One region of the Mesorhizobium sp. B2-1-1 genome, then DNA from elsewhere that is predicted to be linked to it. Evidence: riboswitches for the same ligand, from Rfam matches in the RefSeq annotation. Region 1 holds a riboswitch; the other holds the start of a gene.
The links. A riboswitch is a leader RNA that binds a small molecule or an ion and turns the genes downstream of it on or off. The one in region 1 is predicted to bind cobalamin.
Positions count from the first base shown of each region.

Region 1 (3,399 bases):
CAGCCATGGGCAAAGGCCGAATTCGCCACGGCGCGACGGGCGGCAGGCACGACCACGTCGAACACCGCATCGGGTCTGGTCTGGGAGAGAACGACGTCGAGATCGGTCCCGATCGCGACCCCAGCGAGGTCGTATTCGCGTGCCCGCTGGCGCGCCCTGTCGGCGTCGAGGTCGACGAGACCGACGATCTTGACGGCAGGGGATTGGCTGATGGCCTCGAGCCAGGTTTTGCTCATGGCTCCGCACCCGACCAGGACGACGTGCATCATCCAGCGCTCCTCCGGCCAACCCCTCCTGGCTGGCACCCACGGCAGTCCGTAAATGACTTCCGTAAACGTTTACGATGACACACCCGATGGCATATATTGTCAATCGGATTTGTACCGTCGGCTCTGAAACGCCTTGGCCGCACGACCGGCTGGTGCTAGCCAGAAGCAGGAGGGGGAGGTCTTGGCGTCCAGCATTCACGATCTTGCGCGGCACCTGAACATTTCGATCGGTACAGTCTCGCGCGCGCTTAACGGGCGCGCCGACGTGAACGCCGAGACACGCCAGCGCGTGCTCGAGGCGGCCCGGAAGCTCAATTATTCACCGAACCACTCGGGCAGGAACCTACGCCGCGGCACCACCCATGCCGTGGCTTTCATGCTGCAGCCGCATCCGGGCGACCAGCAGTATGGCGAGCCGTTCTTCATTCCGTTCCTCACCGGACTGCAAGCGACATTGGCCGAGTGCGGGCTGGACCTGATCATCGTCATGGGCGCGCCGGCGGATTATCAACAGGAGCGGCTGCGCCGCGTCGTCGAGACGCGTCGTGCCGATGCCGTCGTACTGGCCTGGACGCGGCGCGAGGACGATCGCATCGACTATCTGAGCAAGGCCGGCTTTCCCTTCGCGACGCTCGGCCGAAGCCGGTCCGGCGACGACAGCTATCCCTCTCTGGATCTGGATTTCGAGAAGGCGGGCGCCGATGCGGTCGACCGGCTGGTTGCGCGTGGCCACCGCCGCATCGCCGCCATCCGGCCGTCGCTTGACCTGAATTTCGGTTATCTGTTTCTGGAGGGTTATTGCAAGGCGCTGCGGCGGCACGGCATCGAAGTCGATCCCGGCCTGATTGTGGACGGTTTTATCAACGAAGCCGGTGGCTACGCGGTGACACCGCAAGTCATGCGGTCGAAGGATCCGCCGACCGCGATTATCTTCAACAACGACTCGATGGCGCTCGGCGGCTGCAAAGCGCTCGCCGAAATGGGGATCAAGCCCGGGCAGGATGTCGCGGTGATCGTCATCGTCGACACGCCGCTCTGCCGTTATTTCTCGCCGGCGCTGACCGGCTTTCGTCCGAGCCTTGACCCGATGGGGCGGCGGCTCGGCGAAATCCTGCTCGCCTCGCTCCCGGCTTTCGCCGGCGCGAAAGGGCCAGAGATCATTCGCGAGGTCTGGCCGCTGGAACTGGTGGCGCGCGATAGTGATTGACCACACGTTTGTATCGTTATAACAGAACATGCATCGACCTTGCCTCGACGCTGCCTGCATCCTAGGCTGCGACTCGTGATGGTCCCCGCGCCGCAAGGCGAGGGGTGAAAAGGGAACATGGTGAGGCCCGATTTTCGGGTCGAAGCCATGGCTGCCCCCGCAACTGTAAGCGGCTAGCAAAATCCGAGAAGCCACTGGCCGGCAAGGCTGGGAAGGCAGGATGGCGCAACGACCCGCGAGCCAGGAGACCTGCCATCTGCATGGGTTGACCGGACGGGGTGTGCCGGGAGGAGACGCGGGGTTCGGTCTTGTCGACCGGTTCAAGCCAGCTTCCTTCCGTCGCCATTTTTGAAAGTGACGGAAGTTGGACGGCTCCATCGATCGCATTCACTGCATTCCCATGCATCGCATCATCGTGTGCACGCTTTGCCGCGATATCGCCACCGAGGTGAATTCAGGCCAGCGTCCGGCAGGATTGGCAAGCAAGACGCTGGCCCGTATTCCGGCAGGCCCTGCAAGGAATTGCCCATGACCGCGCCGCTTCTCGAGGCCCGCGACCTGGCCGCGGCGGCGGATGGCCTGCATCTGGTGCATCCGGTCAGCCTTTCGGTGGCGGCGGGCGACCGTCTCGCCATCATCGGTCCCAACGGCGCCGGCAAGACGACATTGCTGCGCATGCTGTCGGGCATGCTGCGGCCGAGTTCGGGCGAAGTGAAGCTCACCGGGCGCCTGCTGGACAGGATTTCGACCGCCGAGCGGGCGCTGCACATCGCCGTCGTCGGCCAGACCGATCAACCGGATCCACGGCTGGCGGTGATCGATTATGTCGAGCTCGGCCGGGTTCCGCATACCGGCCGCAGGCACAGGAGCGAGGAACGCGACATTGTCGTCGAGGCGCTGCGCCGGACCGGGCTGTTGCCGCTGCTTGGCCGCACCATCGGCTCGCTGTCGGGCGGCGAGCGCCAGCGCGCCCAGCTTGCCCGCGCCATCGCACAGGAGCCGAAGATCCTGTTCCTCGACGAGCCGACCAACCATCTCGACCCGCGGGCGCGCAGCGAGTTGCTCGAACTGGTTGCAGGCCTCGGCATGACCGTGATCGCGGTGCTGCACGATCTGGCGCTGGTGACGCCTTTCGCCACCAGGGTCGCGGTGATGAGCCATGGCCGGTTGCATGTGCTGGCGCCGCCACGCGAAGCACTCACTCAGCAGCTGATCCGCGAGATCTTCGGTGTCGACGTCTTTAGGTTGCGCCACCCGACGGAGGACCGCGAGCTGATGGTGTTCGAGGTTCCGAACCGTGCCGCGCCATCTTCGTGAGCGCAGATCCAATTCCCGTGCAACGAAGGAGCAACATCCGTGAAACGCCTTGCCGTATCTCTTGCCTTCTCCCTGCTGGCCTCTACGGCCTTCGCCTTTCCGGTGACGGTCGACAGCTGCGGCAAGTCGCTGACCTTCGACGCGCCTCCAAAGCGCGCTGTCATTCACGATCTCAACATGGCCGAGATGGCCTTCGCCCTGAAGCTGCAGCCGTCGATCGTCGGCCTGACCGGCATCACCGGATGGTACAAGGTCGGCCCCGAATTTAAGGCCGAGCAAGGCTCGATCCCGGAACTGGCGCCCAAATATCCGACGCTGGAAAACCTGGTCGCTGTCGAGCCCGACTTCTTCTTCGCCGGTTGGTACTACGGCATGAAGCCGGGCGGCGAGGTGACGCCCGATACGCTGGCGCAACACGGCATCAAGACCCTGGTGCTGACGGAAAGCTGCGTCCATCTCGACAAGAACCGCCCCGCCGCTTCGATGGACCTGCTCTATGGCGATGTCGAGAAGCTGGGCAAGATCTTCGGCAAGGAGGCCGAAGCGGATAAGCTCGTCTCCGGCTGGAAGGCGCAGCTCGCCGAAATCACGGCCAAGGTCGGCGCC
Region 1 covers NZ_CP083954.1:4,207,171-4,210,569, reverse strand. The annotation lists gene FJ972_RS20735 (Gfo/Idh/MocA family protein) at 1-269, opposite strand, end outside; gene FJ972_RS20730 (LacI family DNA-binding transcriptional regulator) at 451-1,476, shown strand; cobalamin riboswitch at 1,539-1,748, shown strand; gene FJ972_RS20725 (ABC transporter ATP-binding protein) at 2,005-2,793, shown strand; gene FJ972_RS20720 (ABC transporter substrate-binding protein) at 2,833-3,399, shown strand, end outside.

Region 2 (3,399 bases), 1.1 Mb from region 1:
TGCGGTCTACCGCACTTATCTCGACTTTTCCGAACTGACGCCGCCGCTGGTCTACTCGGTGGTGCTGGCCTTTTTCGGACTGGGCTCGGTTTTCGTCACGCTCGGCCTGCTTGCGGCGGTCTGCGGTTATGTCACCTGGCGGTATCTGCCGAAGTCGCTGTGAAGCTTACGGCACAAGCGCAGCATGTCGTTCGCGTACCCAATCGTGGAAGCGGTGGAGGTCGTACTCCTCCGGCATCAGCACGCCGGCCTTATGGCGCATGGAGCGCAGCCCTTTCTGGTTGACCTCGCAGATCGCGGCATCCTCCTCCAGCACCTGGGTGCCGAATCCGACGATGTTGTCGATGTCGGTGGCGGCGAGCGCGTCGGGCGCGAACAGCCATTCGGCGGTCAATTCGGTCTGCTCGGGGCCAAGCGGCACCAGCCGTACGGACCTGACATAGTCGACGTGGCCGACGATGAACATCGAGGGCAGGCTGGTGGCGTAGGTCTGGCCGGCGGCGCGCTCGGCCGGCGTCAGGCCCGAAAAGACCGGCCCATGCGCCTGGCCGTCACGTGACCATGTTTCGGCACCCGCCCGCAGCCCGCCGGAAAATTCCGGCGCGTCATTGTCGGCATGGCGGGTCCATTCGGGGTCGTCATGCCGGCCCATCAGGCCGCGGCCGTAGATCGGCACCAGCCGCGACAGGTCCTTGTGGACGCCGGGGCAATGCAGGCATTCGTTGAAGTTTTCCCAGAAGATCTTCCAGTTGCAGTTCATCACCTTGCGCAGCACATGGCCCGATACCAGCGATTCCAGCGGCCAGTTGCCGAGATCGCCGGAGGCCGGGTCGAAGGATGAGTGCGCCGAGCCGGCGGCATCTTCCGCGAGATTGACGAAGACGAAGCCGCGCCAGACCGACAGCGCGACGCGATAGAGCGGATGGTCCGCCTTGTCGAAACCTTCGGGCAGCGTTTTCGATGGCACGCGCACGAGCTCGCCGCGCAGCGAATAGGACCATGCGTGGTAGGGGCAGGTGATCAGCCGCGCCCTCAGCCGCCCCTCGCGTTCCTGGCAAAGCTGCGAGCCGCGATGCCGGCAGGTGTTGTGGAAGGCGCGCAGTTCGCCGGTATCGTCACGCAGCACGACGATCTCCTGGCTGCCGACACGGAAGGTGCGGAAAGCCAGCGGTTGGGCGAGATCAGCTTCACGGCAGACGAGCAGCCAGTTCCTGTACCAGATGGCGTCGAGGTCGCGCTGGTAGGCCGCCGCATCCCAATAGGCCGAGGACGGCAATGTCGGCTCGGCCCGGGTGAGGCCGTTATAGGGGGCGTGCTGGCTCTGGACGGGCTGCATGGCTGGCCTCCTGTGAGGATGGCAGCCGACACCCGGCCACGGAAATTGTCAATTGCAGCGGAGCAAGCGGCCGGACGGCGCTAAAGCGCTTGTCGCCGTCGGAATTTGGTTTGCCGGATGCGGCGATTTTCCCTATAGTCACCTTCGTCGTCGGTTCCGATTGGAGCCAAGAGGGAATGCGGTGCGGGCAGATTTGTTGCCCAATGCCGTGGCTGCCCCCGCAACTGTGTGCGGTAGTCCTCTCCATATGCCACTGAAGATTTTCTTCGGGAAGGTGGGGAAGGGCGCTGATCCGCGAGCCAGGAGACCTGCCGGCGACAGGAAACTGACTTCGATGCCCTCGGGTGGAGGGTGAAAGGACAAGACATGAATACCGCTTCCGTCTCCCTCGGCGCCTCCATCTCCTCGCAGTCGCGCCTCCTGCAGCTCGCGCTCGCGGCGCTGCTCGGCGTTTTCGTCGTAGGCTTTGTCGGTTTCTCGCATATCGACGCGGTCCACAATGCCGCGCACGACTATCGCCACTCGATGGCGTTTCCCTGCCACTGATAGGGATTTGACATCATGAACCTGTTTCGCAACGTCGTGTTCATCGCGGCGATCGCAGGGCTCGTGGCAGGTGTCGTTCTCGCCTGCATGCAGGCCTATGCCACCGTGCCGTTGATCCTGAAGGCGGAAGTCTACGAACAGGCCGGCGGCGGCCACCACCACGACCATACCGCACCGGCCCCGACCGACAACAACGCCATGAACTCTGCCGCCCCGGCGGGCAATGCCATGAGCTCCGCCGCGCCGGCAGCCGCTGAAGCTGTTCCGGCTGAAGAGGAAGGCTGGGCGCCGGCCGACGGCTTCGAGCGCTTCGCCTTCAGCGTGCTTGCCAACATCGTCACCGGCATCGGCTTCGCGCTGGTCCTGGTCGCGGTTTCGGAATTCGCCGGCGGCATCGGCAACTGGCGCCAGGGCGTGTTCTGGGGACTGGCCGGCTTTGCCGTGTTCACGCTGGCGCCGGGCCTCGGCCTGCCGCCGGAACTGCCGGCCATGCCTGCCGCCGAGCTTCTGCCACGCCAGATCTGGTGGACGGCGACGGTGGCGGCGACGGCGATCGGCCTTGCCCTGATCGCCTTCCCCAAATCACTGCCGCTGGCGATTCTGGGCGTGGTGTTGATCGTCGCGCCGCATATTGTCGGCGCGCCGCAGCCGGACAGTTTCGAGACGCCGATTCCGGAAGGCCTGCACCATCAGTTCGTGGTGGCGGTAACCGTAACCAACCTGGTGTTCTGGCTCGTGCTCGGCGCTGTCGTCGGCGTGGTGCGCGGACGCTTCACCGGCAGCGCGACGAGCCTGCGCGACAGCTTTGCCTGATCGCGGAAGACTGACCTTCATCATCGGCGGTGCGCGCTCCGGCAAGAGCGCGCACGCCGAAACGCTGATGACGGCCTTGCCTTCGCCATGGACCTACATCGCCACGGCGCAAGCCTATGACGACGAGATGCGGCAGCGCATCGCGTTGCACCGGTCGCGGCGCGGCGAGGGCTGGACGACCATCGATGCACCGCTTGGCCTTGTCGGTGCACTCGAGGCCCTACCGGAGGACCAGCCGGTCCTTGTCGACTGCCTGACGCTCTGGCTGACCAATCACATGCTGGCCGATCATGATGTAGAGGCCGAATGTCGGCGGCTGGCTGACATGCTGTCGCGGCCGCGCGGACCCTGGTTCGTGGTATCCAACGAGGTCGGGCAAGGCATCGTGCCCGACAATGCGCTGGGGCGCCGGTTCCGCGACGCCGCCGGCCGGCTCAACCAGCAGGTCGCGGCGATTGCCGAGACCGTGCTTTTGATGGTGGCGGGGCTGCCGCTCAAGGTGAAGTGACATGACCGACATCGACGAAAAGGACGAAGAGCGCCACCGCGCCAAGATGGCCAAGCGCAAGGCGGTCCAAGACGCCGAGGTGGCGAGCAAGACGGTCGAAAAGGGGCTGCTGATCGTCAACACCGGCCCGGGCAAAGGCAAGACCACGGCTGCCTTTGGCCTGGCGCTGCGGATGCTCGGCTACGGCAAGCGCGTC
Region 2 covers NZ_CP083954.1:3,130,223-3,133,621, forward strand. The annotation lists gene FJ972_RS15330 (MFS transporter) at 1-163, shown strand, start outside; gene FJ972_RS15335 (aromatic ring-hydroxylating oxygenase subunit alpha) at 167-1,336, opposite strand; cobalamin riboswitch at 1,471-1,667, shown strand; gene FJ972_RS15340 (CbtB domain-containing protein) at 1,703-1,882, shown strand; gene FJ972_RS15345 (CbtA family protein) at 1,898-2,695, shown strand; gene cobU (bifunctional adenosylcobinamide kinase/adenosylcobinamide-phosphate guanylyltransferase) at 2,688-3,203, shown strand; gene cobO (cob(I)yrinic acid a,c-diamide adenosyltransferase) at 3,205-3,399, shown strand, end outside.
Region 2: another riboswitch for cobalamin. It lies ahead of FJ972_RS15340 (CbtB domain-containing protein); the one in region 1 lies ahead of FJ972_RS20725 (ABC transporter ATP-binding protein).